3 regions of the Arthrobacter sp. sptzw42 genome follow, and region 2 is predicted to be linked to each of the others. Evidence: riboswitches for the same ligand, from Rfam matches in the RefSeq annotation. Region 2 holds a riboswitch; each other region holds the start of a gene.

Region 1 (9,522 bases), on a different contig from region 2:
CCGTGGCCGTTCACATTCTTCCTGGCACTCCCGCCGTCAAGTTCACTTTTCCCCGCCCGGCGACTCCTGCAGGGCCGTCCAAGGCGTCTTTTCTGCCGGCAACCTCAGCCGGCAAATTCACCCCCAACAATTGAGAGGAGTTTCAATGGATCCTGGAGCAGCATTGGCGCTGATTGCGGGATACATTGCAGCCGCATTTGGTGTTTTTCTTCTGTACTCGCCGGTGCTCCTGCTTGCGGTGGGTCTGTTGCTGGCCGCAGGCGTCCTGCAGCTGCTGGCCTGGCCCTTCCTCATTCTGGTCCGGAAACTGCGCCGCAAGCCCGAACCGCCACAGGACGCATCGTGGCTCCTGCACTGATCCGGAATCTGACGGGGGATAGGGGCGTCGAGGGGCCGGCTGCGCCTTGACCCCAACAGCAGCACGAGCACCGGGAGCGCCATGCAAGCGGAAACCAACCAGAGGGTCATGGATTTTTTCGACCGCTATGCCTCCGCCCTGCTTGCCCGCGACGAAGTGGCGATGGGCCGGCTCTACGCCGTTCCCTCGCTGATCGTTTTTCCCGGGCACTTGCTCGCCGTCACGGAGCAGCGGCAGACAGAGGAGTTTTTCGCCTCCTCGTGGATGCAGTACGAGGGTGTCAATGACGTCGACAAGCAGGTGGAGGTGCTGGCCGAGACGCCAGGCAGTGCCTGGGCCGCTGTCACCTGGTCCTACCGGGGCCACGCCCGCGAACGGTTCTGCTACCAGCTGGTGGACGGCGCCGGGGGCTATCAGGTGGCAGTGCTGACCCTGATGGCACTCGACCAGGAGCAGCCCGGGAGTCAGGCGCAGTAGGGGCCGCAGCTGGCGGCCGCCAGGCTGATACCGGGGCGGACGGTTCACACTGCCGTCCGTTCGTCAGTATGCTTACTATTACCCGTACGCTGCTGAACAGAGAGGCATCACCATGACGGAACAGAACCTGCCTGACGACGAACTTGAAATTGTCGAAGAGAACGACGTGCTCCTCGACGAGACCCCGGGCGCGGCCTCATCCTTTGAACTGGATCCCTTGACCAACGGTGAACCTGACAGCTACCCCGGCGCTGCGGAAAACAACCCGGACCGCTGGCAGGAGGACCCGCTGCTTCAGGATGAGGTTTCCGGCGAGGAGGAAGATTTCCTCAGCGACCAGACCCTGCGGGATGACATGAAAGCAACCCGCGACGGGGCTGGGGACGAATTGCCGGCGAGCACGCCCACCCTTGGCGAGGCGGTGGCCGACGTCGACTTCGGCGAGGACCCCACCGGCCGGGAAGCCGATGCCAGCGACGATCAGGAAAACTTCGGCGGCTCGCCCCTGAGCGAGTTCGATCCCGACGACCTGGAGCGCTAAAACCCGCGGCAGGGCCGGCAAAAGAAACCACGCCCGCTCTGGCCGAAAAACGAAACTGCGCTAAAATAATAAGCAGGCTGATGAATATCGGTTGGCCGGGTCAAGACTGAAGGAGTTTCACATGAACTTGGGAAGCATGATCAGGAATGCCGCTGGACGGTTCGCCGGCAGGTCCGGCACCACCGGGACAGTCCGCGGCACCGGAATGAACACAACAGGGCGGACGCCCAACACCACCGGGGCCATGGGCGGCAGGGCCGGAACCGGCGGCATGGCCGGCAAAATCATGGGCATGCTCAAGCGGCGCTGACCCATCACAACGAACCACGAAGCAGGTCCCGGATGATTCCGGAACCTGCTTTTTGGTCTCCCGCAGACATGCGTGAACTCGTTGTCCTGGGCACCGCCTCCCAGGTACCCACCAGAACCCGCAACCACAATGGCTACCTGCTTCGGTGGGACGGCCAGGGGCTGCTCTTCGACCCCGGCGAGGGAACCCAACGCCAAATGATCCACGCAGGCGTATCCGCAACACACATCACCCGGATCTGCCTGACGCATGTGCACGGCGACCACTGCTACGGCTTGCCCGGGGTGCTGTCCCGCATGGCGCTGGACGGCGTGGCCCACCCCGTCCATCTCCATTACCCGGCGTCCGGAGAGGACGTGGTCCGGGCGCTCGTGTCCATCAGTTCGCCCGGAATAGACCTAAGGCTTCATCCGCACGGCGGCAACGGAACGGTGGCCGAAGGGCTTGAGGTCCGGGCGCTGAACCACCGCCTTGAAACGTACGGCTACCGGCTCCTCGAACCGGACAGCCGCAGCTTGCTCCCGGACCGTCTGGCGGCGGCAGGGATCCACGGGCCGGACATCGGGCGGCTGCAGCGAGAGGGCACGCTGGCGGGGGTCCATCTCGCCGACGTCAGTGTCCCACGGCCCGGCCAGCGCTTCGCCTTCGTCATGGACACCGCTCCCTGTGCGGGGGCTGAGGAGCTGGCCGACGGCGTGGACCTCCTCGTGGCCGAGTCCACCTTCAGCGACGACGACGCCGCGCTCGCCGGCAGGTATCTGCACCTGACTGCGGGGCAGGCGGGGAAGCTTGCAGCCGACGCCGGTGTTGACACGCTTGTGCTCACGCACTTTTCGGCAAGGTACGACGACGTCAGCGAGTTGGTGGCGCAGGCGGACTTGCGCGCCGCGGGCACAAAGGTGATGGCGGCCGAGGACCTGGACCATATCGCCTTTCCAAAGCGCCGGCGGTGGCATGCCAACCCCGTGCCGGGCAGCGGGGACGGCGTGGGGCTGCTGATTGCCAAACACCTGCAGGGGGTAGAGAGTGAACTATCCGGCATACCGCCCGGGCGCAGCCGCCCAACCTCTCGTGGAGGTCGACAATGAGCAAAACTTCCGAAGAAGTCTTCGACGCTACTCCTGAAGGAAAGGAACCCGAGCTCAAACGGGTCCTCGGCCCCAAACTCCTCCTGCTCTTCATCGTGGGCGACATCCTCGGCGCCGGTGTTTACGCCGTCACGGGGACCATGGCCGGAACGGTGGGCGGCATCGTGTGGCTGCCCTTCCTGCTGGCCTTCGTGGTGGCCACACTGACCGCCTTCTCCTACCTGGAACTGGTCACGCAGTACCCCCAGGCCGCCGGGGCTGCCCTCTATACGCACAAAGCATTCGGGATCCACTTCGTCACCTTCCTGGTGGCCTTCGCCGTGGTTTGTTCGGGCATCACCAGCGCCTCCACCTCCGCCAACGTCCTGGCCCAAAACCTCTTCGGCGGGTTCGAGATCAACGGCTGGATGGGACTTCCCGGGCAAGGTGTCATCACCGCCGTCGCCATGGCCTTTATGCTGCTCCTGGCCATCATCAACCTGCGCGGCGTGGGGGAAAGCGTCAAGTTCAACGTTGTCCTCACCCTGGTGGAAATGATCGCGCTGTGCATTGTGATCGGCGTCGGCTTCTTCGTGATGTCCCAGGGCACCGGAAACCCCGGCGAGATCCTTGTCTTCAGCGACTACCAGGACAAGGGATTGTTCCTGGCCGTTACGGCCGCCACCTCCATCGCGTTCTTCGCCATGGTGGGCTTCGAGGACTCCGTGAACATGGTGGAGGAAACCAGGAATCCGGAAAAAATCTTCCCGCGCACCATGCTGACCGGGCTGGGAATAGCTGTACTCCTCTACATGCTGGTGGCTGTCTCGGTGGTCAGCGTACTGACGCCAACCGAGCTTGAGAACATTCGGGAAGCCGAAGGAGCCGCGCTTCTTGAGGTGGTCCACAAAGGTTCGCCCGACTTCCCGATAGACAGGATCTTTCCGTTCCTGGCGGTCTTCGCCGTAGCCAACACAGCACTGATCAACATGCTGATGGCCAGCCGCCTCATCTACGGAATGGCACGCCAGCACGTCCTGCCGCGTACCCTCGGAAAGGTCCTGCCGGGCCGCCGTACCCCGTGGGCCGGCATCGTCTTCTCCACCGTCCTGGCGCTGGGACTCATCCTGTACGTCACCAGCGATCCGGAAAGCAACATCGTGGCCAACCTGTCCGGGACCACTGCCTTCCTGCTGCTCTGCGTCTTCACGGTAGTAAACGTTGCCTGCCTTGTACTGCGCCGCAAGCGGGACCCCAACCGCAAGGTGTTCTTCACCTCGCCCGGGCAGTTGCCGCTGGTGGCGGCCCTGCTGTGCGCTTTCCTTGCCGGCCCATGGGTGGGCAGGAACGTCATCCAGTACCAAATTGCCGGCGGTCTGATGGCCATCGGCGTTGTGCTCTGGTTTGTCACATGGCTGATAAACCGGAGAACGAACCACGAGGAAAGGCTTAACACATGACAGCTGCTGCAGAAACAACTGTCGCTTTGGACGGACGCTTTGCCCGGGAACTGCCCGAGCTGGCGGTTCCCTGGCAGGCAGAGGAAGCACCTGATCCAAAGCTGCTGGTTCTCAATGATGCGCTGGCAGGGGATCTGGGACTCGATCCGGAATACCTTCGGTCCGCGGAGGGCGTACGCCTCCTCCTCGGAAACCACGTTCCGGAAGGATCGACGCCGGTGGCCCAGGCCTACGCCGGCCACCAGTTCGGCGGCTACTCGCCCCTGCTCGGCGACGGCCGCGCACTCCTGCTAGGTGAGCTGACGGGCCCGGACGGCCGGCTGCGGGACATCCACCTGAAAGGGTCGGGCCGCACTCCCTTCGCCCGTGCCGGGGACGGGCGGGCCGTCGTCGGACCCATGCTGCGCGAGTACCTCATCAGTGAGGCGATGCACGCACTCGGCATCCCCTCAACGCGCTCCCTTGCCGTCGTGGCCACTGGCCGGCCGGTGCGCAGGGAGACCATGCTTCCAGGGGCGGTACTGACACGGGTGGCCAGCAGCCATCTGCGCGTGGGGAGCTTCCAGTACGCACGGGCCACCGAAAACATGGACCTCCTGCGCCGCCTGGCGGACCATGCGATCAGCCGGCACCACCCCCAGGCCGCAAACGCCGAAAACCCGTACCTGGCGCTCTTCGAAGCAGTGGTGTCCACCCAGGCGGAACTGGTGGCCCAGTGGATGCTGGTGGGATTCGTCCACGGCGTGATGAACACGGACAACATGACCATCTCCGGGGAAACCATCGATTATGGGCCCTGCGCTTTCATGGACGCCTTCAACCCGGCCGCGGTGTACAGCTCCATCGATGTGGGCGGGCGTTACGCCTACGCCAACCAGCCGGTTATCGCGGAATGGAATCTGGCCCGCCTGGCCGAGGCCATGCTGCCACTCTTCCATGAAGACCAGGAACAGGCCGTTGCCCCGGCGGTGGAAGTACTTGGCAAGTTCCGCCGGCAATACAGTGACGCCTGGTTCGCCGGCATGAAAACCAAACTCGGCCTGGCGGAAGCCCCGGCCGGAAGCGCGGAGGCCGAAGAGGCCTCGGAGCTGGTGGACGGGCTGGTGGCCCTGCTGAAGGACGGACCGATCGACTACACGTCCTTTTTCCGCAACCTCTCGCACGCGGCCAGGGGCAACGACCGCCCCGCCCGCGGAATGGTTCTTGACCTGGCGGCCTTCGACGCCTGGGCCGGGCGGTGGCGCGCCCTGCAACCGGACGGGGACCTGATGGACACGGTCAATCCCGCCTACATCCCGCGCAACCATTTGGTGGAGGAAGCGCTCGCCGCAGCAACGGGGGGAGACCTTGATCCCTTTACCCGGCTCCTGGACGTGGTCAGTGCCCCGTTCAATGAGAGGCCCGGGCTGGAACGCTATGCCGAAGGAGCGCCGGAGGACTTCGGCAGCTACCAGACCTTCTGCGGGACCTGAAAATCCCCACATGGTGCCGGAACCAGGGGAGACCCGATGAAGCAAAACAGGGGCGGCAGCCGGGATTAATCCCGTCTGCCGCCCCTGTTCGGGTGGTGTGACTATGCTACGCGGACGAAGGAAGCGCCGCCGAGCCAGCTGATGGAGTGGACCTCGGTCTTGAAGCCGTCCACGCCGCCGCTGACAACCTGGCCGTTGCCGGCGAAGACGCCAACGTGGCCTGCGGTGATAACCAGGTCACCGGGAGCCGGGGTGGCAACGGTGGTGCCGTACTGGTAGAACTGGCCGGGAGCGAGGTCGCCAACGCTCTTGCCAACTGCGCGGAGTGCCTTCTCCACCATGGCGGTGCAGTCCTGCTGGACGCCCAACTGGCCGTAGGCGTTGGCCAGGATGGCTGCGCCGGTGCCCGTGCCGGTGGCTGCGGGAGCTGCCGGGGCAGGTGCAGCCGGAGCAGGTACGGCAGCCGTGGAGGCGTAGGACAGGTTCATGCCGGTGTTGGCAGGAGCGGCAGCCTTGGCGGGAGCCGGGGCGGCGGCCGGAGCAACTGCAACGGAGCCGGCACCGGGGATCTGGATCTGGTCGCCGGGGTAGATGATGGCGGTGATCGCCAGGCCGTTGGCGGCCAGGACGTCGTTCAGGGCTACGCCGTGGGCTGCCGCGATGGCACCGAGGGTATCGCCGGAAACAACAGTGTGGACGTTGGCTGCGGCTGCTGCCGGGGCGGCCACTGCAGCAGCCGGTGCTGCGTAAGCCTGGGTGTTAGTGGTCTCGGTGGTGTCCGGACCGGTTACGCCTGCGTGTGCCGGGGCGCCGACACCGAAGGCAATGCCGGATGCTGCTGCAACGGCGAGCGCCGGGCGGCCAAGGGACTTGGCTGACACAGCCAAGCCCTGGAGCGCGATTGAGCGGGCCGGAGTCGCGCGGTGACGGGCGGTGATGGAATTTTTTGACACGGTTGATCGCCTCTCCCATGCCTGCGGGGTGAGCTGTCGGGTTCGGGTTGGAGATACCCGGCCGGGAGCACATCCGGAAAAAGCGGAGGTGCTATCGACTTAACCCCAAGGCCTCATATGAGGCCGCGGAAACTTGGTTCCCCCGTCCCTGCCAGCTGAAGAGCGTTGGTTCCCGGGTCAGTGGCAGGGCTCGGCATACTGAGGGGAATGTCCCGTCTGGGAGGGACACCTGAAGACCCTAACCCGCGCGGGGCCCCATTGTCACGTTTGGGTAACATACGAGGTGCTTCTACCGCATTCCGCAAACGACTGGATGGTTGCAGCACCCCAGCCTGACCTTGCGAGATAGGCGCGCCGGAGATGTGGCTCGTGTTCTTTGTCACAGACCTATAACCTCGGCGTGAAACAGGCCGCCCTGGGATTCCGCGGCAGGAGCATATCGGGCTGGAAGGAAGGCTCCGGAATTCGGCCAGGCAACCGGGGCCCAGCGTGGCAGGCACGGCCTGGAACCGCTCCGGTGACGGGGAACAGGCACTGACCGCGCGTAGGCTTTTGCCATGCCTGACTACGAAAGGTTCCGGATCCTGCTGGAGGAGGAGCGGGAGCGCAAAGTTGCTCTCCTCCCGGCCCTCCGCGAGGACATCGCCTCGGCAAACTCGGCCCGGCAGGACTCGAATGTGGATGACGAGCATGACCCCGAAGGCGCCACCATCGCCTTCGAGCTGTCCCAGGCTTCGGCCCTGCTGCAGCAGAGCAGTGCCGGGCTCCACCAGGTGGACGCAGCCCTGGCCAGGATCGCCGCCGGCACCTACGGCACCTGCGCCGTCTGCGGTGAAGCCATTGCCGAGGGCAGGCTGGAGGCAAGGCCGTGGACGCCGTTCTGCATCCGGCACGCCGCGCCAGGCCGCCGATGACCAGCGGCAGGGAGCAGGTGGCGGCTGCCGCCGCATTTATTGACCGCACCCTGCAGAATGAGGGCGCCTGGTACCGGGCGGACGACGTCGAGGCCCGGCTGGGCGGTCAGCTGGCCTCCTACGGTTCTTCAGTGGGCGCTGTCCGGGGAACGGTCCGCGACGCCCTGCGCAAGTTCAAGGATTTTGATCACGACGGCGTTATGCAGCTCGCGTCCGCCCTGTGGGGCCAGCCACGGCCCGGCTCAAGGGCCGTTTATGAACGCCGCTTCGCCGCCGTCGTCCTGCTGCAGTCCAAAGTGTCACTCCTGCGCCACACGGACCTGACCCGGGTTGAGGGCTTCCTGCGGACTGCCGCGACCCAAGAACTGGCCGGCCCCCTGCTGGCCGATGTTGTGGCGCCGTTTTTGGCACGGCTTGACGGACGCGGGCGGCAACGTGCCAATGTCGTCCTCGCCCGCTGGCTGACGGACCCGGACAGCCAGTTGCGCCGCGCAGCGGACTATCTTGAACAGCATTCAGAACCCGAAGCCCCACCACAAGGAGACACCCATGAACGGACCCTTTGACCTTGAACGATTCGTCCACGCCCAGGACAGCGGCGGAACGTACGACCAGGCACTGGCGGAACTGCAGATGGGCAGTAAGTCCGGCCACTGGATGTGGTTCATCTTTCCCCAGCTCGCCGGCCTGGGACAGAGCGACATGTCCCGCCGGTACGCCATCAGCTCCCTCGCTGAAGCCCGGGAGTACCTGGACCATGAGGTGCTGGGCCCGCGGCTGCTCGACTGCGCCCTGGCCCTTACCAACCATGCAGGCCGCACCGCAGAGGACATCCTGGGCGGCATCGATGCCCGGAAGCTGCACTCGTCCATGACGCTGTTCCTGCGCGCGGCACCCGGCGAAACCGTCTTCAAGACCGTCCTGGCCAAGTTTTTTGACGGACAGCCGGACGCCGCGACTGATGAGCTGCTGGCGGGCCAGGACGCGACCTAGAATTTCGAACAAAAGAGCCGACGGCGGTGCCTGCGCTTCCTGCGCAGGGCACCGCCGTCGAACATACCCGGCAGCGCCGGGCTACGGCGAGGGGCTGCCGCCGTTGACGTTCAGTGTTTCCCCGACGACGTAGCTTGACTCCGGCGAGGCCAGGAAGACATACGCCGGGGCGAGCTCGGCCGGCTGGCCTGCACGGCCCAGGGGAGTGGACTGTCCGAACTCCGGCAGTTCCTCCTTGGGCTGGCCGCTGCTGACCTGCAGCGGAGTCCAGATGGGCCCGGGGGCTACGGCATTGACGCGGATGCCCTTGGGCGCGAGCTGCTGGGCCAGTCCCTTGGTGAAGTTATTGATGCTGGCCTTGGTGGTGGCATAGTCCAACAGCGTGGGTGATGGGTTGTAAGCCTGGATGGAGGTGGTGTTGATGATGGTGGAGCCCGGCGGCATGTGTGGGAGGGCAGCCTTGGTCAGCCAGAACATGGCGTACACGTTCGTCTTCAGGGTGTGGTCGAACTGCTCGTCCGTGATGTCGGTCAGCTCCTCCTGGGCCACCTGCTTCCCGGCGTTGTTCACCAGGATGTCCACTCCGCCCAGCACGGCCACGGCGGTGTCCACCACTTCACGGCAAAGCACCGGGTCCTTCAGGTCGCCGGGCACCTTGACGGCCTTGCGGCCGGCGGCTTCGATGAATCCTGCGATGCGGGCGGCGTCCTCTTCCTCCTCCGGGAGGTAGGACAGGACGACGTCGGCCCCTTCCCGGGCGAAGGCGATGGCTGTGGCTGCACCGATACCGGAGTCCGCGCCAGTCACGATTGCCTTCCTGCCTTCGAGCCGGCCCGTACCGCGGTAGGTTTCCTCACCGAGGTCCGCTTTGGGTTCCAGCTCCGCGTCCAGGCCGGGCTCGGGCTGGTCCTGCTTCGGCGGGGAAATTGTCTCGTAGGCGGTGACCGGATTGCGGAAGGTGTACTGGTCTGTCATGG
Region 2 (9,522 bases):
GAACTCGGCAAGGAAGAAGCTTTTCCCTTCCACGAACTGCCGCGCCATCGCCTCTCCGCCGGGCATGTTGGTATCGGACTCCACCCACATGCCGCCTACGGGTACGAACTGCCCGGCGCGCACCTTTTCCCGGATCCGGCCGAAGAGTTCAGGGTAGAACTCTTTGATCCAGGCCAGCTGCTGCGCCGACGAGCAGGAGAAAACGAAGTCCGGGTACTCATCCATCAGCGCCACTACGTTGGAGAACGTCCTGGCGCACTTGCGGATGGTTTCCCGGACGGGCCAAAGCCAGGCCGAGTCGATATGCGCGTGGCCGGTGGCAACGAGCTGGTGAGCGGACGCATAGGCGGGACGCGCCAGCACTTCGGCGAGGGCGGCCCTGCCGGCGGCTGCGGTGCCGGCGACGTCGTCGGGATCCATCACGTCCATCATGCGCTCAAGCGCCCGCAGGATCTCGTGCCGCCTCGGCAGCTCCAGGGGCAGCTCCACCATCAGGCCGGACAGGGTCCAGATGTCCTGCTGCAGTTCCCACACAGCCTGGTTCAGCTCGGCGATGGCAATGGTTCCCAGCCTGTATTGGGGTGCCGTTCCGGCCGTTGCCTTGTCGCCGTAAGGTGTGGCGGCGAACGTCCAGCCCTGCGCAACATCAGGGTTTGCGGCGGCCTCCACATAGAAGTCCACTGCCATGCCGCCGCCCAGAAGCTTGAGCGGAATGTACTGGTTCCGCGGCGACACCGCTTTGATGATGGTGCCGTCGGCCCGCCATGCGATGCCCTCGCACTGGAAACCCGGCACTTCGATGGTGAACCCCAGATCGACCACCACTTCAAGGGTAGTGTCCGGCTCCGTGCCCCAGGACTCGGGGACTTCCCCCTGGAGATGAAGCCACTTGGTAGCCCACGGCTTTCCCCAGGGAGCGCCGTGTTCCTGCGGCTGGAACTTCTGCCGCATGGCCTCGAGGGCCGGCACGGGTTCGTCCGGCACGTCCCAACTGCTCAGGCTGAGGGGGAGGCTCCGGCTGTATACGGCGGGGTTGATGCGTTCTCGGACGAATCTTTCGAGGCGGACTTCCGTGATTCGGCGGTCGTCATGCAATGTTGGCCCTCTTCAGCGCTGAAATCGTGGACCATGTTGTCCATTCGGCGGATAAAACTACCCGCTGGTAGCTTACTCGCCATAACCGGCGGACAACATCCCCCAAAAAACGTTTTCCGCGCAGGGCGGGCGGGGAAACCGGCTCAGGTCCGGGCGTCGGCGGCAGTCCGGGCTACGGGCCTGACGATCCGGTGGTCACCGGCATAGATGTTGAGGCTGGTTCCCCGGCTGAAGCCGGCAAGCGTCACGCCGCTGGCCTCTGCAAGCTCAACCGCGAGGCTTGACGGCGCGCTGACCGCGGCGAGCACGGGAATTCCCGCCAACGCCGCTTTCTGCACCAGTTCAAAGGACGCCCGCCCCGAGACTTGGAGGACGGTGCCGCGGAGCGGGAGCAGTCCTTCACGCAGCGCCCAGCCCACCACCTTATCCACGGCGTTGTGGCGCCCTACATCCTCTCGGAGGCACAACAGCTCCGCGCCGCCGTCGGCCTGGATGTTGAACAATCCGGCGGCGTGCACTCCCCCGGTGTCCTCGAAAAGGCGCTGGGATTTCCGCAGGAGGGCGGGCAGCGATGCGAGGAGCTCAGCGTCGATGGTCAGCGGGTCTGCGGCGGGACTGTAGTGCGAGGACTTCTGGACTGACTCCACGGAGTCCGTTCCGCAAATGCCGCAGGAGCTCGACGTGTAGATGTGGCGGCCGATGGACGGAATTGTGACGTCCGCCCTTAGCTGGACTTCCACCACGTTGAATGTCTGGACGCCGTTTTCATCTTCGCCGGCGCAGAAACGCAGCGACACGAGTTGCTCGGAGCTCCAGATGATCCCCTCTGACACCAGGAAGCCGGCCACCAGGTCAAAGTCGTCGCCAGGGGTCCGCATAGTGACAGAAAAGGAGAGCTGTCCGAGCCGGATCTCCAGGGGCTCCTCCACAGCGAGGACATCCTCACGGTGGCGTACCGGAAACTCGAGCGCCTTCGGAGAACCGTCAAGGACGTACTTGTGCACCTTCCGGCGCTGGGTTACCCGGCCCATTCCCACCCCTGCGTTTTCATAGGTCCATCATGACAACTGCCGCAGCCTGACACCAACCGGGCACGGCCGGGAGCAGCGTCAGCCAAGCAGTTCACTCCAGTCTACGGGCCCGCTGGCTGCCGGTTTGGCGGCGGTCCTGGTTTGCCGCGGTGCGCTCCTTGGCTTTGCCTTCCCGGCAGGATCACCAGCTGCCGGACTGGGTGGCCCCCAGGGCAGGGCAACGGCCGGCACCAACTCGCCGAGTTGGACTCCGTGGGGCGGCACCACCATCACGCCGTCGGCCGAGGCCAACCCGCGCATCATCCCCGGGCCGTTGTGCTGCGCCGGAGATGCCATCCCGTAGAGGAGCCGGAAGGGCATCAGCCGGGTGCGCCCCGGATCGGGTTCGATCATGCTTCCGCAGGGCACTTCCTGGACAGGGGGCAGGCTGCCGTGGCCGAGCGCGGCGAGCAGGGGCGCCCCAACAGTGACCAGTGCCATCATGGCGGCGAGCGGGTTCCCTGGAAGACCGAGGACAAAGCGGCCGTCCGGCAGTTCCGCCAGGACAGCCGGGTGTCCCGGGCGCATCGCGATCCCGTCGACGACGAGCCTGCCCCCCAGTTCTGCCACCGCCGTGCGGAGGTGGTCCGTGCCTGAGCGTCCGGTCCCGCCCGTGGTGATGACGACGTCGGCCGGCAGGTCTGGAGCGCCGGGCACCTCAGGTACCACGTCCTCCAAGGCGGCGAGCCACTCATCGTAGGAGTCCCCGATCCGGTGCTGTTCCCCCGCTATGCCGCCAAGCATCTCCACGACTGCCGGCAGTTGCGGACCGAAAGTGTCCCGCACCTTGCCCGGGACTGGCACTCCCTGTTCAATAACTTCGGAGCCGGTGAACAGCATCCGGACAAGGGGTTTTCCCTGGACCTGCAGTTCGTCGTAGCCGGCAAGTGCCGCAAGTGCCAGATGGGCAGGGTTGAGCTTCGCTCCCGCCTTGACCAGCACGTCTCCGGCCAGGGCTTCCTCCCCGGCTTTGCGAATATGCTGGCCGTTGCGGGGTTCCCCGGGCGGGGCGCTCCCACCCGTCATCAGGACCGGCAGGCCGTCCTCGTCCGTGCCGAGTACGGCGCTTTCGCTGCGAAGCACAGCCTTTCCGCCGGGAGGAATCAGCCCGCCGGTGACGATTGGGCTGGCCTGGTGGGGCGCCAGCCGGGCGCCCGGTTCCGCCAGGATCCACGGGCCGCTGCCGTTGACCGCCCAGCCGTCCATGCCGGAGGAGGCGTAGTGGGGCATGTCCTGGAGCGCAGTAATGTCCTGGTCAAGCTTTCGGCCCAGGGCAAACTGCAGGGGAACAGGTCCGGCCGGAATAGGTGTGGCTGCTTCGAAGGCGGCAAGCCTCGCTTCCTCCCAGGTGTGGGCCAGATGCCGCGGCCTCTCCGGCAGGTCCGTTGAACTCCGTTCTTCCCCGGGCTCCTCGGTCATTCGCCGGGAGTCCCGGCAGCTTCAGCGTCGTAGTCGGCAGCCAAAGATCGGGCCACGGCCAGGGCACCTTCCATGGACGCCGTTTCCGTGCTGCATCCGGCCGCTGAAGCCAGGCCGGCCGCGTAGCCGGCGATAAAGGTAGTGAGGGGCGCCGCAGGCCGCACGACAGAATGGGCTGCTGCCCCTGCAAGGGCGAGGACGGCGTTGACATCCACCTGGACGTCCTCAAGCTCATAAGCCTGGAGCAGGGACCTGCACCACTCCTCCAGCGTTTCGTCCTGGCTTTTCACTGACTGCCTCCCAAATCAACTGCTGCCGCGCCGGTCCTGGAATTCGTCGTAGTCCCGGCGTCAACTCCTAGTGCGGCGGCATCATCCCAGGTATCCACATCGTCAGTGGAACCGGTGGGGACGGTGACAAGCTGCAGGTCAAGACTAGCAAGGAGTGCCCGCATCGAACCGTTAGTTAAGGCGCCCCGCGACGCAAGATCCTCCGCAGCCTTTTTTAGCATGCCTGTGCGGTAGAACCCGGCGAGGTGCTGGGGCCGCCCGTCTTCCCCACAGGCCATGAGCCCGTCGCCTCCGAGTTCATCGTCGTCCAGCGGCTTCCTCAGGGCCCGCACGGCAGCAGAGATCCGCGGCATGTCACAGGCCAGCACCAGGGTGTACGTCTGTTCGCTTCCGGCTTGGGCCAACGCGTCAAGGCCAGCGGCCACAGCAGCGGCCGGGCCTGCAAACTCGGGTTGCTCCCGGCATGAGAGCACACCTGCGGGAAGTGCACCTGGGTCCGGGCCAACTATTACTGTACGGAAGGCCCCGGAGGCCGCGGCCAGTGACTGCTGCAGGAGGGTTGCACCTTGGAAGACGAGCCCTTGCTTCGGTACTCCGCCCAGCCGTGATGACCGACCGCCGGCCAGGATCAAGGCATTGAAATCCGACCCCTTTTGCTCCATTCCCCCAGCCTAGTCCGGGGGCACGGAAGCCGTCCGACACTGGTGCTACGCAGCACGTTCGGGCAGCAGGAACGGATCCCAGGCGGGCGTCGGCTTCTCGAGTTCCTTGATCTGCCAGATGGTCCCATGCGGAGGCTCCGGGACGAACCTCAGCTTCCAGCCCATTTCCGCCGGGGTGTGGTCGCCCTTGACGTTGTTGCATTTCAAGCAGGCAGCCACCAGGTTTTCCCAGGACTCCGCACCTCCGCGGGACTTTGGTTGAACGTGGTCGATGGTGTGCGCAGCTTTACCGCAGTAGGCACACTTGTGCCCGTCACGCCGGAGCACTCCGCGTCGGCTAACGGCCGTGGACTGGTTGTATCTGGGGCGTATGTAGCGGTTCAGGAGGATCACGGACGGGCGGCCCAGAATCTCCTGGGGACCCACGACGGGATCGTCCCCCTCAGCCACAACGCTCGCCTTGCCCGTGAGCACAAGCACCAGCGCCCGGCGGAAAGTAATAACCGCCAGCGGTTCATATCCAGCATTCAGAACGAGAGTGCGCATGCACGTACCTCTTCACGGCCGCACCCGTCAGGGGCACGAGGGCCGGCTGCCCTCGGCATGTCCGGGCTATGGATCGACACCACAAGAGTAAACAAAGAAGTGCACTATCAGCTAATCGCTGAAGCCGGAGGCAGCCGTGTCCGAACCAAAATAGGCGCGGGACCCGCAAACCCTCCGGGTTAACTGACAGAACCCCCGCCGGAAGGGCAGGGGTCCTGTCTGGATTTCGTCAGCTATGCAAAACGTGGCGGAAGAGTGTCAGTTGACGCGGATGAACACCGGGCCGGAGCCTACGTTGGCGCTGAAGACAACAGTCTGGTTGCCGTTGTAGCCACCGTGGACGGCCTGGCCGTTGCCGGCGTAAACGGCGATGTGCGCCATGCCGGAACCACCGTTGGCGTAGTAGATGAGGTCGCCCGGCTGAGCCTCTGCAGCGCTAACCGTACGGCCCAGGGAAAGGTAGCCTGCCGGCCAGTCGTGGAAGTTGATGCCCACGGCAGCCAGGGAGTTGGTAACCAGCATGGTGCAGTCCTGCATAACGCCGAGCTGTGCGTAGGCGGCGGACAGGATGGCCGCACCCTTGCCGCTTGCCGGTGCAGAAACGGCGGGCGCGGCTGCTGCCGGAGCGGCTGCTGCCGGCGCCGTGGCGGTCACCTTGGCGACAGCGGCAGTCCGTGTGGCGGGAGCAGGAGCCGGAGCGGCTTTCTGAACCTCAGCTTCTGCCTCGACTTCGGGCTCGGGGGCTTCCACTACGGGGGCCGGGGTGGTGGTTACAGCCGGCTTCTCGAAGGAGATGGCGATGGTGGAAGCAGCCGAAATCGGAGCCTCAACGGTTGATTCAACTTCCAGGGTGGAAGCCGGAGCGGAATCACGCTGGACGTTGGCGTCAGCAGCGTTGGCTGCCAGGCCGCTGGTCAGGACAAGGCCGGAAGCCGCTGCGATAACAGCCGCCTGGCGTCCTACGCCGCCGGCGTTGTCGCCGACAGCTTTGGCAATGATGGCGAGCGAGTTGGTTTTGGTGACCTCGGCGCGGTGCCGTGCGGTTGCACGAGTAGTCATCAGTTCTCTCTTTCGTTTTCCTTCGAACCGCATGTAGGCAGCCAAAGGGGACTGGACGTGCCGGCATCTTGGGGGTACGCCGGCACGCCCTGAACGGGGATGTGTGATTTAGCGAAAAGCGTGTTTGGGCAAAGAAAAAGCTCTTGGACCGTAAGGTCGAAGAACTAGTTCATGGTGAAGAACGCGGAGGAGCCGGTAGCGGCTACCGAGTGCAGCAGCGTTCCCTGGGAGGGGTTCAGGGCGCTGATCATCATGCCGTTGCCGACGTAGATGCCAACGTGCGCTCCGCCGTTCTGCATAACAAGGTCACCGGGCTGCGGCGTGGACGTGGGCTTCATTGCAGTCCATGCGTTCACGCGGGGGATGCTGATGCCGGCCTGGGCGTAGACCCACTGGGTGAAGCCGGAGCAGTCCCAGCCATTGGGGGTGGTGCCGCCCCAGACGTACGGGCTGCCGATGCCGGTGTAAGCGATGGCCGCGATGCCCGAGCTGGCCGCGGATGCGACGGGCTCGGCGATCTTCTTTGCTGCTGCTGTGGTGGCAGTCGCCGCAGTGGGGGCAGTTGACGCGGTCGCTGCAGTCGATGCGGCGGGGGCGTCCTCGTCATCGGAGGTTGACTGGACTGTCACAGGCTCCACAACAGGAGCGGCGATGGTGGTCACAACCGGCCGTTCGAAGGAAACGGTAGCCGTGGGTGCCGCGGTGACGGCAAGGGCGGGCTGCGCGGATCCGGACTCGGTGGAAGCGGAGATACCAGCAGTGGTATCTGCTGCATTGGCTGGCAGGCCCATGGTCAGGATGAGGCCGGATGCAGCAGCGATGACTGCAGCCTGGCGACCTACTGTCCCGGCATTGGCACTAACAGCCTTGGACATGGAGTCCAGGGCGTTGGTACGAACCGGTTGCGCGCGGTGGCGCGCCGAATTATGGCGTGAAGACACGAAGGTAGCCTCTCCCAATGCCTGCGAGGTGAGCTGTCGGATTCGGATGGGAGTCACCCGGCCGCGCGGCTTCCTGGGAAGCTTTTGCGACTTAACCCCAAGGCCTTCGAAACTAAAGGCCACAATTGGTTCCCCCGCCCCTGCCAGACGATGAAATGCGAACGGACCTTGAGCGGTGGCAGAGTTAGGCAATCCGCACAAGAGCGTCAACTTCGGAAAAGTTGACGCGAGTTAGACGGTACAGCAGTTTTGCGTGAATGTCACATTCAGGTCACGGCAGGTCAAGATGATTTGATAGCAAGCGGTCACTTGACTAGAGCCAGCTGGTGGGGTCGACGACCTCACCGTTGACCTGGACCTCAAAGTGCAGGTGGCAGCCGGTGGAGGCACCTGTGGTCCCGCTGAGGGCTACAACGTCTCCGCGGGAAACTGTCTGCCCCTCCTTCACGCTGAAGGAGGAGAGGTGGTTGTACGTGGTTTCCAGGCCGTTGCCGTGGTCCACTACAACGCGGTTGCCGCCACCGTACTCGTGCCAGCCGGCGAAGGTAACAGTTCCCGTGGCCGCAGCCAGGACGGATGTGCCGCACTGGGCCACATAGTCCTGCCCGCGGTGGAAGTCGCCGGAGCCTCCCGTGATCGGGCTGACGCGGTAGCCGAACGGCGAAGCAGTGGTCAAGGCAGCGAGTGGGGCACCGAGGCTTCCCGTGGAAGCAGCGCGGGTTACGGCGCCGGCAGACTGGGCGCTGAGCAGCTGCTTCAGCTTTCCGTCCGGGTCCGCCTGGGTGACTACAGCGGAACGGCTGAAGTCAATCGCGGCCCCGGCTTCTGCGGTGATCTGGGGCTGCGGGGCAACAGCTGACGCGGCAACGGCAGAGGATCCCAAGGTATCGGTGGCCATGACGGGACTGGTGGCCGGTACGGTCACGGTGAGTACCAGTCCGGTGGCGGCAAGTGCCACGCCGGCCTTTTGGCCGATGCCGCTGGCTGCAGCGAATTCGGTGACCTGACGGAAGGGACCCCGACGCCGGCGAGCATCACGGTGCGGATCGCGGGGGCGTTCCGAGGTGATGACTTCGACAACGCGCGGTGTCGAAGCAGGGACCGGCGCGCGGCGGCGTCCCCTGGAATTGTGCATGGTCAAGAAGGGTCCTCTCTGGAAAGCCTGCGAAGTTAGCTGTCGGATTCGGGTCAGAGAGTGCAAAGACCCGGTCCGCCGTAAGCAAGCTTCGGCACAGAGATATCCCGGAGGAATCCTTCACTGGAAGAGGCTTGCTGCTGACGGACTTAACCCCAAGGCAGTCCCCCGGCTGCCGCTTGTGGTTCCCCCGCCTCTGCCAGTTACGACTCGTGCTCCTGATCCGCTGGCAGAGCTCGGCTCCGGATCAGGTAACGCTTTAATATCAACTTCAGTTCAACTATAGAGGCAAAAGGGGCAAAGTAACAATTCCGTTATCTTTGCGTAAGCCACTTCACATGGGGTAGGACACCCAACGAGGATTCTCAGGCGAGGGCCACGAACACGTGGGCCGCCACCTCCGGCGGCAGCTCGAGCGCCCCTTCGATTCCCGGGACCCGGACGGAGATGTAGTCACCCACCCGTTCCAGCGACACAGCAGCGCCAGGCCGGATGCCGCCCTCGTCAAGCTGCGAGAGCAGCTCAGGCTCCACCTGGATGGGTTCAGCAAGCCGGCTGATGGTGACAACAGAGGCAGAACCGTAGGACTTCATCGCCTCCAGAAGGCTGACAGCCCCGTCGCCAAAACCAAGGGAAGGCATGCCGCCCAGCGCGGCCAGCCCGGGGATGGGATTTCCGTACGGAGACTTGGTGGGGTGGTCGAGCATCTCGTAGATGCGCCGTTCCACCCGCTCGCTCATCACGTGCTCCCATCGGCAGGCCTCGTCATGGACGTAGGCCCAGTCCAGTCCGATCACGTCGGCGAGGAGCCGCTCAGCCAGGCGGTGCTTGCGCATGACTTCGGTGGCGCGCTTACGGCCGGTTTCAGTGAGCTCCAGGTGGCGGTCGCCGGAGACCACTACGAGGCCGTCCCGCTCCATCCGTCCAATGGTCTGGGAAACGGTGGGCCCGGAGTGGCGAAGCCGTTCGGCGATACGCGCACGCAGGGCAACGATGTTCTCTTCCTCGAGCTCCAGAATGGTCCGAAGGTACATCTCCGTAGTATCAATCAGATCCGTCATCCAGCTCAGCTCCTCGAGCGCAGTACCTTGCGTTGTCCCACCGTATCGCCTTCAACTGCGACGTAGTCCGTGGAAAAGCTTAGCCTATTTTGACTTTGTCCGATTAGTTGCGGCGGGCTGTGTGACCGTCTCATTGACTGGACTATGACGGTTCCGGTTCCCGCCCCAACAGTCCCACAGGGCAGAATGAGGGAGGCCCTGGTTGGAGCTGTCACCGGCTGCCGGCCACCAGCACCCGTCCGGA
Region 3 (9,522 bases), on a different contig from region 2:
GGACATCATCACCTACGCCGAGCGACTCCCCGAGGACCTCACTGACCGGCAGATCTTCGTCCTGGATCCGATGCTCGCCACCGGCGGAACCTTGCGCGAAGCCATCAAGTTCCTCTTCAAGCGCGGAGCATCGGATGTGACATGCATCTGCCTCCTGGCCGCTCCGGAAGGCCTGGCCAAGCTCGAGGAGGAACTCGCGGACGCAAACGTGACGATCGTCCTTGCCTCCATCGACGAAAAGCTCAACGAGAAGTCGTACATCGTGCCCGGGCTCGGGGACGCGGGGGACCGCCTCTACGGTATTGCAGGGTAGTCCTCAAGCCTTTTCCATTCCTTGTGCCGCCGCTAGCCTGTGCGGATGGACTGGAAACTGGAACTTGTGTATGTCCCTGTATCAGACGTAGACCGCGCGAAGGATTTCTACGTTAACAAGGTGGGGTTCAATGCCGACTTCGACGAACGGCCAACTGACTCCATCCGCTTTGTCCAGCTGACACCGCCGGGCTCTGCGTGCTCAATCTGCATTGGTAACGGGCTCACGGACGCCCCTCCGGGCACCGGCTCCAACCTCCAGCTCGTGGTGAACGACATGCAATCCGCCCACCAACACCTGAAGGGCAACGGAGTGGACGTCAGCGACGTGGACGTGCAGGACTGGGGCCACTTTGTGTACTTCGCCGACCCGGACGGCAACAGGTGGGCGGTGCAGTACATCCCCGGCCGCGACGCCTAACCTTCACGGGGGCGCAGGCACGCGGGCAGGAAATGGCAGAGGACACAAAAGCGGCGGACGTTATTTTTTGCCGGCTTTGAGGTCCGCCACTGCCTTGGCGATGCGTCGCTGCCGGGTTTCGGGGGTCTTGGCTTCACCCAACGGATCAACGTACCGGCGCTGGGCACTGTAGTTCAGGGTGGCATAGAACTCCTGGGCGGCGGGCTCGGCAGCCAGTGCGGACGCAAGGTCCTCGGGCATCTCCACTTCCCGGGGCTGGGTGTCGAGTTCCAGGTCCACCTCCACAGTGTCTCCTGCGGCAACGCCAACAAACTCCCTGTTGGCCGCACTCAGTGAGACCAGGATTTGCCCGCCCATCACGGCAATGCTGCTGCGGTAGCTCTTGCCGTTGATGGTGACCACCACAGGCGCCCGCTTGCCGGCCCCGAGCTCCGAAACAACATCCCCGGGAACCTCGATGCCGGTCTTGTTTCCGCTGCCCTGGATCGTGGTGGTAAACCTCATGAATGACAGTATGCCGCGCGGCCCGCACCTTCAGAAGGTGCGGGCCGCACGGCTGACAGGTTCTTGATATCCCGGGCGTTTAGTACCAGTTGTTGGACAAGTGGAAGTTCAACGCGCCGCACGGGGACTGGTAGCGCTCCTGAATGTAGTTCAGGCCCCAGTTGATCTGTGTGCGGTAGTTGGTGAGGTAGTCCGCGCCTGCGCTGGCCATCTTTTCGGCCGGCAGGGACTGGACAATGCCGTAGGCGCCGCTGCTCGGGTTGGTGGCCGTGGTGGTCCAGTCCGATTCCTTGATCCACAGAGTAACCAGGCACTGCATCTGGTCAGGAGCCCAGCCGTAGTTGCCAAGCTGGCCGGCCGCATAGGCCTGGGCGCCGGCGGGATCATTGACCGCGACGACGGGGGCAGGCTCGGGGGCGGCCGCCGGTGCGGGCTCGGGAGCGGGTGCCGGTGCCGGCTCGGGAGCCGGTGCCGGTGCAGGTTCGGGTGCCGGTGCAGGCTCGGCCGCCTGCGGTACAACGTTGATTTCCGGCAGGGCCGGGGCTGCCGACTCCGGCGCGGGATTCGCCGTGATCTCGCTCTTTTCGATGCTGAGGTTGGACTGCGCCTCAACCGCCTGTGTTTCGGTGGCAGCTGCGCGGATGCTGGTTTCGGTAGCTTGTCCTGCAGCTCCAACTCCAATAAGGAGTGCGCATGACGCGGCAATCACTGCCGCGCGCTTGCCGAACGAAGGGATTTTGCCAGTTTCAGGCCCGGCCTGCGGTGCAGACTCAATTTTCGGACGTGGCTGTGCCAGGAATTTGAACATGATGAATCGCCTCTCACACCTGCGGAGTTAGCTGTCGGGTTCGGATGAGGGCATCCGGCCTTACGGAAAGTTCACGTGCTGGCTTAACCCCAAGGGCAATCAGTGCCCGGGACGGTGGGTCCCCCGCCTCTGCCTATGTTCAAGAGGAATCCGGGAAGTGGCAGAGCTTGGCGTCATCCGGATATGCGGCCCGAACGCCCGAACCGCACCCTATCGACGGTACAGGAACCAGACCGTAAGTCACAACTTGGTAACAGAGATCACGACGACGGCGCGTCGCCTTGTCGAAGCAGCAACCGGAGAAATGGCGTTTTCGCTATTGAGCTGACTTCGTGCGTTATGCCCCTGTTACCCCGAGCCGCGGTGTCGGTTGAGGAGTCAGGGATGGCAGGCTGCGCTGCCGCCGCTTGAGGTGAAAGCGGGCCAGGCCGCCCAAATTCGTCACGTGCTTCGGCCGATTTCCCGGGCTACTGGTGGCCGCTACTGGACAGTGAGCGACGAAAGGAAGGCGATTCCGGCAATTTGAAGACGCATGAAGAAAGCGAACTTGTGCGCGCTGTTCGCCGAATTAAGTTGCGCTGGCACCTTCAGGAGGAGCGTCAAACGGGATAATGATCAGCAATCTGACCATCAGCCAGAATCGTGATCTGCGACACGTTAAGCGCTTTTGTCTCACTATCCGGACGAAGCGGTCCATTGTTACTTGCAAGTTAGCATTGTTACGCTGCACACTTCCATTGTGAACAAGAACTCAACAGCACCTGCAGCCGCAGAACATTGGCCCAGCACATCCGCTGCTGCCGACATGCGCTGTTGTCGAATGTACGCCTGATCTTCCCACCCCTCGAAGTTAGTAGGCATACGCCCCCAGCCCAGCGTCGGGCGTCCCTCCCCGCAGTCCATGCGGGGAACCCAGCATTCGAGCCGCGATGACGGCCATTCACATTGAGGTAAGCAATCCATGTCAGTTGCATCCGGATACGTCCACATTTCTGTCCGTAACGCCGCCAAAGGTGGCCAGCCTTCCGGCCTCCGCCCCGGTTTCGGACCGCGCACGTCGCTCGCTCCCGCAACTTCGGGAAGCAGCTTTCCCGGCGCGGGCTATGGCCCCCAGGGCTTCAATCCCAACTCCTATGGCCAACTCCGCGCCGTTCCGCCGGCTGACTCCGCGCCGGTGACGGCTCCCACTCCCGTAGTGGCCGGCCCCGCCCCGGTCCGCCCGGTAGCCAATGAGAACGTTGCCCGCGGATTCGTTCTGTACATGGGAATTGATGAGGAAACTGCGGCCGCCGCGGGCACCTCCATCGCCAAGCTTGCCCAGGAAATCCGCGCCTACGCCCAGTCCCTGGTAACCGGAGCCGAAAGCTACGCCGCTGTTGCCGTAGCCCCGGCCGGCGCCCCCGGGTCAGCGCTCGACGTCGTCCGCTCCACGTTCGGTGACCCCACGGTTAACACCCGGCAGCGCACGGAAACCCCGCGGCCCCAGCAGCCCCAGGAACCGCGCCCCTCAGGCGTCCTCATCGACCTGGCCCGCCGCGAAGTACACCTTGATGGTGAATCCCTGAACCTGACGTTCAAGGAGTTTGAGCTCCTCAACTACCTTGTGGAAAACGGAACCCGCACCGTGGGCCGTGACGAACTGCTTGAAGGCCTGTGGCGGAACGCCGAAGAAGTCCCTAACGAGCGCACCATCGACGTCCACATCCGCCGCCTCCGCTCGAAGCTTGGCCGCCTCGCCAACACCGTTCGCACGGTGCGCGGCCAGGGCTACCGGTTCTACGAGCACCCCGAGGTTATCGTCTGGGCCGCTCCGGAATACTCGATCTAGCCCCTCAGAGCGTTGGTCGCCCCTGCCGGGGCGGGCATTAAGCTTGGGCCATGAGCCAGCACCATCTTCGACGCCTTGTGATCATGCGGCACGCCAAGGCGGACTGGCCCGGCGGTGTGGCGGATCACGACCGTCCCCTGGAGGAGCGGGGCCACCGGGAGGCGCCGCTTGCCGGGCGTTGGTTGCTTAAGCACAACATCGTGCCCGACTTCATCTTGTGCTCCAGCGCCCTGCGGACCCGCCAGACCTGCACCTGGGTGTGCTCCGAACTGGGGGACAAGGCGCCCACGCCCAAACTCGAAGACGGGCTTTACGCCGCCTCGGCCCTCCGTATGCTGACGGTGGTCAACCATGTTCCGGATACCGTGACCACGCTTATGCTGATCGCGCACCTGCCCGGCGTGCAGGATCTTGCGATGCACCTCGCCTCCCGTGATTCTGACCACGACGCCTACATGGACGCCGCCACGAGGTATCCCACCAACGCGCTTACCGTCCTCGAAACTGAAAAGTCCTGGGCGGAGCTGGACGGGCAGGACGCACGGATCACCAGGTTCAAGGTGCCGCGGTCACACTGAGCCAGGCTACTTCCTGGGCGCGGGACGGCGCCGGGGCTGGAAAGGCCGTGTTTGCCGTGCTGCCGGCCCGCCGGCGTTGCTGTCGCGGGAAGCGGTTCGCGCGCCGCTGGCCCGGGCTGCGCCCGGGTGTTGCACTCTGCCTCGCCGCCCCGGCCATACGGCCCCCGCGAACAGTGCCGCCAGGGCTGTCAGCAGCGAGAGCGCGGCCAGGAAGAAGTAGTTATCCGGGTCTGAGGTGGGCAGTGGGGTGCCGAACAGTGAGGTCTGGCCGGCGAAGGCCGCTTCCCAGGTGCTCAGGAAGGCAAGCGATCCCGCTATGGCGAGGCTGGTGGAGAAACCAGCGACGACGAGCATAAAGATGCGGCGGCGGCGGAGCACTTCCGCAATGCAGGCGACGCAGGCGAGGCTCAGGACGCCAAGGAAAGCGATGAACACCGGCTCCGCCAGGGTCATGCCCGTCAGGATCAGCAGCCCGGCAGCCACGATGCCGGCGATGACCGCGAACTTGCCGCTGTTTCCCATGTGACGCATGACCACCATCATCCCCGAAGAGGGGCAACTTCCACTCGTAGCCGCGCGAGTCAACCATAATGGCTGCAACACTTTGGTCCCTCGGTGCAGCCAGCCCGCCCAGCGGCACGCTCGCACCTCTGCCGTCGCCTACAGCCCGTACTTCTCCAGCAGCCGCAGCCATACCTCACTGATGGTGGGGTAAGAGGGCACTGCATGCCAGAGGCGCTCCAATGGCACTTCGCCCACCACGGCGATGGTGGCCGCATGCAGGAGCTCCGCAACGTCCGGTCCGCAGAACGTTGCGCCCAGGAGAACCCTGCGGTCCTCATCCACCACCAGCTGTGCCCACCCCTCGTAATTTTCGGAGTGCAGTGAGGAGCCGGCCACCTGGATGGGAAGTTCCACCGAGGAAGCGTTGTAGCCTTCCTGTTGTGCTGTTTCCAGGGTCCGGCCGACGGCTGCCAGCTCCGGGTCCGTGAATACGACACTGGGTACTGCATGCTCGTTGGCAGTCTGTGCGAAGCGGCTCCAGTCCCTCGCTGTGCCGCTCAGTTCACCCTTCGCCCGCGCAGCGATGGCATCTCCTGTGGCGCGTGCCTCGTACTTGCCCTGGTGGGTATAAAGGTTTTTTCCTGCGGCGTCACCCACTGCATAGAGCCAGGGCTCCTCTCCGGGAGCTCCGTTGACCAGCCCGGAATTGTCTGTCTTGAGGACCAGGTGCCCTGACTCATCCGGTTCAAACCCCACGCTTTCCAGCCCCAGGCCCTCCAGGGCCGGATGCCGGCCTGTGGCCACGAGGACTTTTTCGGCAGTCACGCTGGAACCGTTACCGAGGTGCAGCCTCAGCGTCCCGTCGTCGTTCTGGCTGATGCTTTCGGCAGCTGTATTGAGCCGGATCTCGACGCCGTCTGCACGCAGTCCTGCCGCGACCAGGCGTGCTGCTTCCGGCGGGAAGTTTCCGAGCAGGCCGCTGCGCGCCACCAGTGTTACTTTTGAGCCCAGCCGGGCGTAGGCCTGGGCCAGTTCGGTGCCGGCCACGCCGCCACCCAGCACCGCCAGCCGTGGCGGCACTTCCTTGGCTGAGGTCGCCTCCCGGGTGCCCCACACCTGCACGTCCTCGAGCCCCTCGACAGGGGGAGTGTTGGGTGCTGAGCCGGTGGCAAGCACCACGGCATGGCGGGCCTGAAGCCGGTAGGAGTTGCCATCAAGCCCTGCCACTTCAACGGACCCGGGCGCAGTCAGCCACGCATGGCCCCGAAGAAGTTCGATGCCGGTGTCCTCTACCCACTTAACCTGTCCGTCATCCTGCCAATTGGATGTGAGGGAGTCCCGGCGCTTCAAGACGGCTGCGGCGTTAAGGGTCCGCGTCACTGCTTCCTTGGCTCCGGGGGAGGCCTGCGCTCCGTGGAGGGCTGTGCCGGGCCGGAGCAGGGCTTTTGACGGCATGCACGCCCAGTAGGAGCATTCGCCGCCCACCAGTTCCGCTTCCACCAGCACGGCGGTAAGGCCGCCCTGCACCACCCGCTCAGCCACGTTTTCCCCTACGGCGCCTGCGCCGATAACTACAACATCACATTCACGCAAAATCGCCTCGGGCATCATGGGGAAAGCCTACGCCCGCGACCCCGGCCGGCGACTGCATTGGGAAGGACGTGACCGCAGGAGACCATTCGGCAGAAAGCAAAAGGTCCGCACCGGTAAACCGGTGCGGATCTTCTTCTGTGCGCCCAAAGGGATTCGAACCCCTGACCTTCTGTTCCGTAGACAGACGCTCTATCCAGCTGAGCTATGGGCGCATCTCGTGTCCCAGGAGAAGAACCGCTCTCCCTGAACCTCGAATTACTTTACGCGAGGGTTGGCCGTGATGCCAAATCGACTGCCGTGTAATCTCGACAACTAGACCGGTCTACGTGACCTTCGTCACTTTGTTGTACGATTTGAGCTCAAAATTCCTTGATTTCCCGCGGAAAGACATTTTGAGGGCGCCGGATGATCAGCATACGTCCCAAAAACCCGAGTGGTCCGGACCATAGCATTTAGCACACACCGATGAACCCGAGGAAGGGAACCGAAATGGGCGATCTGGCGCAGAAGCCGCTGCTTGAGAAAGCACCCACCACACATGCCGGCCTGCTGGCATGGGTCGAGGAGGTTGCTGAGCTTACGCAGCCGGACCGCATCTACTGGGTGGACGGCTCCGAAGAGGAAAACACCCGTCTTACCGACGAACTTGTTGCGGCCGGAACGCTGACCCGGTTGAACCAGGAGCTTTTCCCCAACTCCTTCGCCGCTTTCTCGGACCCCGCTGACGTGGCCCGAGTCGAAGAGCAGACCTTCATCTGCTCCGAAAAGGAGCACGACGCCGGCTTCACCAACAACTGGATGGCTCCGAACCTGATGAAGGAGAAGCTGCGCGGCCTGTTCGCCGGCTCCATGCGCGGCCGCACCATGTACATCATCCCGTTCGTTATGGGCCACCTCGACGCTGAGGACCCCAAGTTCGGCGTCGAGATCACGGACAGCGCCTACGTCGTCGCCTCGATGCGCATCATGGCGCGCATCGGCACCGACGTGCTGAACCGCATCACCGAGACCAACGCCTTCTACGTCCCGGCCCTCCACTCCCTCGGCGCCCCGCTGGAGCCCGGCCAGGCTGACGTGCCGTGGCCGTGCAACCCGGACAAGTGGATCGTGCACTTCCCCGAGGAGCGCTCCATCTGGTCCTTCGGCTCCGGTTACGGCGGAAACGCACTGCTGGGCAAGAAGTGCTACGCCCTGCGCATCGCCTCGGTCATGGCCCACGACGAGGGCTGGCTTGCCGAGCACATGCTGATCCTCAAACTGACCTCCCCGGAGCAGAAGACGTACTACGTCTCGGCGGCCTTCCCCTCCGCCTGCGGCAAGACAAACCTCGCCCTTCTCGATCCCACCATCAAGGGGTGGAAGGTGGAGACCCTGGGTGACGACATCACCTGGATGCGGTTCGGCAAGCAAGGCGAACTCCGTGCCGTCAACCCCGAGGCGGGCCTCTTCGGCGTGGCACCCGGCACGGGCTGGGGCACCAACCCCAATGCCATGCGTGCCATCGCCAAGGGCAACAGCATCTTCACGAACGTTGCGCTCACCGACGACGGCGGAGTCTGGTGGGAGGGCATGACGGACGAGGTGCCTGCGCACCTGACCGACTGGCAAGGCAACTCGTGGACTCCGGATTCGGACAAGCCTGCGGCGCACCCGAATTCGCGTTTCTGCACTCCGATCGACCAGATTGACATGCTGGCCGAGGAGTACCACAGCCCCAACGGCGTGGAACTTTCCGCCATCCTGTTCGGCGGACGCCGCAAGACCACCATTCCGCTGGTCACCGAAGCCCGCGACTGGACCAACGGCATCTTCATGGGCTCCACCCTGTCCTCGGAGACCACCGCCGCCGCAGCCGGTGCCGTGGGCGTGGTCCGCCGCGATCCCATGGCCATGCTGCCGTTCATTGGCTACGACGCCGGCGACTACCTGAACCACTGGGTCAACCTTTCCGCCAAGGCAAACCCGGAGCGCCTGCCCAAGATCTTCTTGGTGAACTGGTTCCGCCGGAACTCGGAGGGCGGCTTCGCGTGGCCCGGCTTCGGCGACAATGCCCGCGTCCTCAAGTGGGCTATTGAGCGCCTTGAAGGCAAGGCCGACGCCGTCGAAACCCCCATCGGGTTCGTGCCCACCGGTGATTCCATCGACCTCGAGGGCCTCGACATGACGCCCGCGCAGGTAGAGGAGGCCGTGAGGGTGGACCCCGCCGAGTGGGCTGCGGAGCTGGCCTCCATCGAGGAATGGTTCGCCAACTTCGGCGATTCCCTGCCGGATGCGCTCAAGTCCGAGCTCGAAGGCCTGAAGGCCCGCCTGGGCTGAGCCCGCATCAGGACAACGGCGTCCTGGAGTACGACGGCGGCCCCGCACCTTTCCAGCGAAAGGTGCGGGGCCGCCGTCGTTCCTTGACAGGGCCTCCGCCGCCGGAGGTTCCCTTGCGGAGCGAAGCTAGGGACGCGGCGGGGATTTAGCCTGCAAGCCAGATGTCCGGGCCGAAGACCTCGTAGTGGATCCGGGTGGCCGGGATGCCGGCGTTGATTGCCTCGCTGCGGATGTTCTTCATGAACGGCAGCGGGCCGCAGAGGTACAGGGACGCCCCGGCCGGAAGGTCCACTTCGCGCAGCGACATAAATCCTGTCCTGGCCCCTGCCTCCGGCCGCTCCAGCCAGAGCTGCAGCTCCGCCCGGTCCAGGCGCTCGACGTCGTCCGTCATCTGGCTGCGCAGCGCCCAGCTGTCCAGGGAGCTTTCCGCGTGAAGCACCAGCACCTGCCGGACGGACCTTGACTCTGCCAGGGACCGCAGGATGGAGGCGGTGGGGGTGCAGCCGATGCCCGCGGATGCCAGGACCACGGGACCATCGCCGTCCTTGAGGGTGATTTCACCGTAAGGGTTTGAGATTTCCAAAACGTCGCCCACCTGAACAGTGTTGTAAAGGACTGGGGAGACCTCGCCGCCGTCGTCCAGTTTGGTGGTGAAACT

Evidence for each region. A riboswitch is a leader RNA that binds a small molecule or an ion and turns the genes downstream of it on or off. The one in region 2 is predicted to bind cyclic di-AMP.
Region 1: linked by a shared signal. The riboswitch ahead of AC5RT4_RS03570 (LysM peptidoglycan-binding domain-containing protein) and the one ahead of AC5RT4_RS14415 (C40 family peptidase) in region 2 are both predicted to bind cyclic di-AMP.
Region 3: linked by a shared signal. The riboswitch ahead of AC5RT4_RS12340 (aggregation-promoting factor C-terminal-like domain-containing protein) and the one ahead of AC5RT4_RS14415 (C40 family peptidase) in region 2 are both predicted to bind cyclic di-AMP.

What each region holds. Positions count from the first base shown of each region.
Region 1 is NZ_JBNHEX010000002.1:319,316-328,837, reverse strand. It holds gene AC5RT4_RS03605 (hypothetical protein) at 146-358, shown strand; gene AC5RT4_RS03600 (hypothetical protein) at 467-835, shown strand; gene AC5RT4_RS03595 (hypothetical protein) at 948-1,376, shown strand; gene AC5RT4_RS03590 (hypothetical protein) at 1,498-1,686, shown strand; gene AC5RT4_RS03585 (ribonuclease Z) at 1,755-2,774, shown strand; gene AC5RT4_RS03580 (APC family permease) at 2,771-4,213, shown strand; gene AC5RT4_RS03575 (protein adenylyltransferase SelO) at 4,210-5,685, shown strand; gene AC5RT4_RS03570 (LysM peptidoglycan-binding domain-containing protein) at 5,787-6,638, opposite strand; cyclic di-AMP (ydaO/yuaA leader) riboswitch at 6,642-6,813, opposite strand; gene AC5RT4_RS03565 (TraR/DksA family transcriptional regulator) at 7,196-7,552, shown strand; gene AC5RT4_RS03560 (DNA alkylation repair protein) at 7,549-8,118, shown strand; gene AC5RT4_RS03555 (DUF1810 domain-containing protein) at 8,102-8,545, shown strand; gene AC5RT4_RS03550 (glucose 1-dehydrogenase) at 8,627-9,520, opposite strand.
Region 2 is NZ_JBNHEX010000012.1:50,029-59,550, forward strand. It holds gene AC5RT4_RS14380 (alpha-mannosidase) at 1-1,095, opposite strand, end outside; gene fdhD (formate dehydrogenase accessory sulfurtransferase FdhD) at 1,239-2,126, opposite strand; gene AC5RT4_RS14390 (molybdopterin molybdotransferase MoeA) at 2,205-3,584, opposite strand; gene AC5RT4_RS14395 (DUF6457 domain-containing protein) at 3,581-3,874, opposite strand; gene mobA (molybdenum cofactor guanylyltransferase) at 3,871-4,536, opposite strand; gene AC5RT4_RS14405 (HNH endonuclease) at 4,582-5,082, opposite strand; gene AC5RT4_RS14410 (NlpC/P60 family protein) at 5,341-6,141, opposite strand; gene AC5RT4_RS14415 (C40 family peptidase) at 6,306-7,016, opposite strand; cyclic di-AMP (ydaO/yuaA leader) riboswitch at 7,087-7,267, opposite strand; gene AC5RT4_RS14420 (M23 family metallopeptidase) at 7,396-8,217, opposite strand; cyclic di-AMP (ydaO/yuaA leader) riboswitch at 8,227-8,438, opposite strand; gene AC5RT4_RS14425 (iron-dependent transcriptional repressor DtxR) at 8,583-9,278, opposite strand.
Region 3 is NZ_JBNHEX010000009.1:35,932-45,453, reverse strand. It holds gene upp (uracil phosphoribosyltransferase) at 1-313, shown strand, start outside; gene AC5RT4_RS12350 (glyoxalase superfamily protein) at 359-733, shown strand; gene AC5RT4_RS12345 (YdeI/OmpD-associated family protein) at 794-1,237, opposite strand; gene AC5RT4_RS12340 (aggregation-promoting factor C-terminal-like domain-containing protein) at 1,317-2,045, opposite strand; cyclic di-AMP (ydaO/yuaA leader) riboswitch at 2,051-2,211, opposite strand; gene AC5RT4_RS12335 (winged helix-turn-helix domain-containing protein) at 3,007-3,873, shown strand; gene AC5RT4_RS12330 (SixA phosphatase family protein) at 3,924-4,451, shown strand; gene AC5RT4_RS12325 (hypothetical protein) at 4,458-4,982, opposite strand; gene AC5RT4_RS12320 (dihydrolipoyl dehydrogenase family protein) at 5,112-6,566, opposite strand; tRNA gene AC5RT4_RS12315 (tRNA-Arg) at 6,687-6,760, opposite strand; gene AC5RT4_RS12310 (phosphoenolpyruvate carboxykinase (GTP)) at 7,038-8,864, shown strand; gene AC5RT4_RS12305 (globin domain-containing protein) at 9,010-9,522, opposite strand, start outside.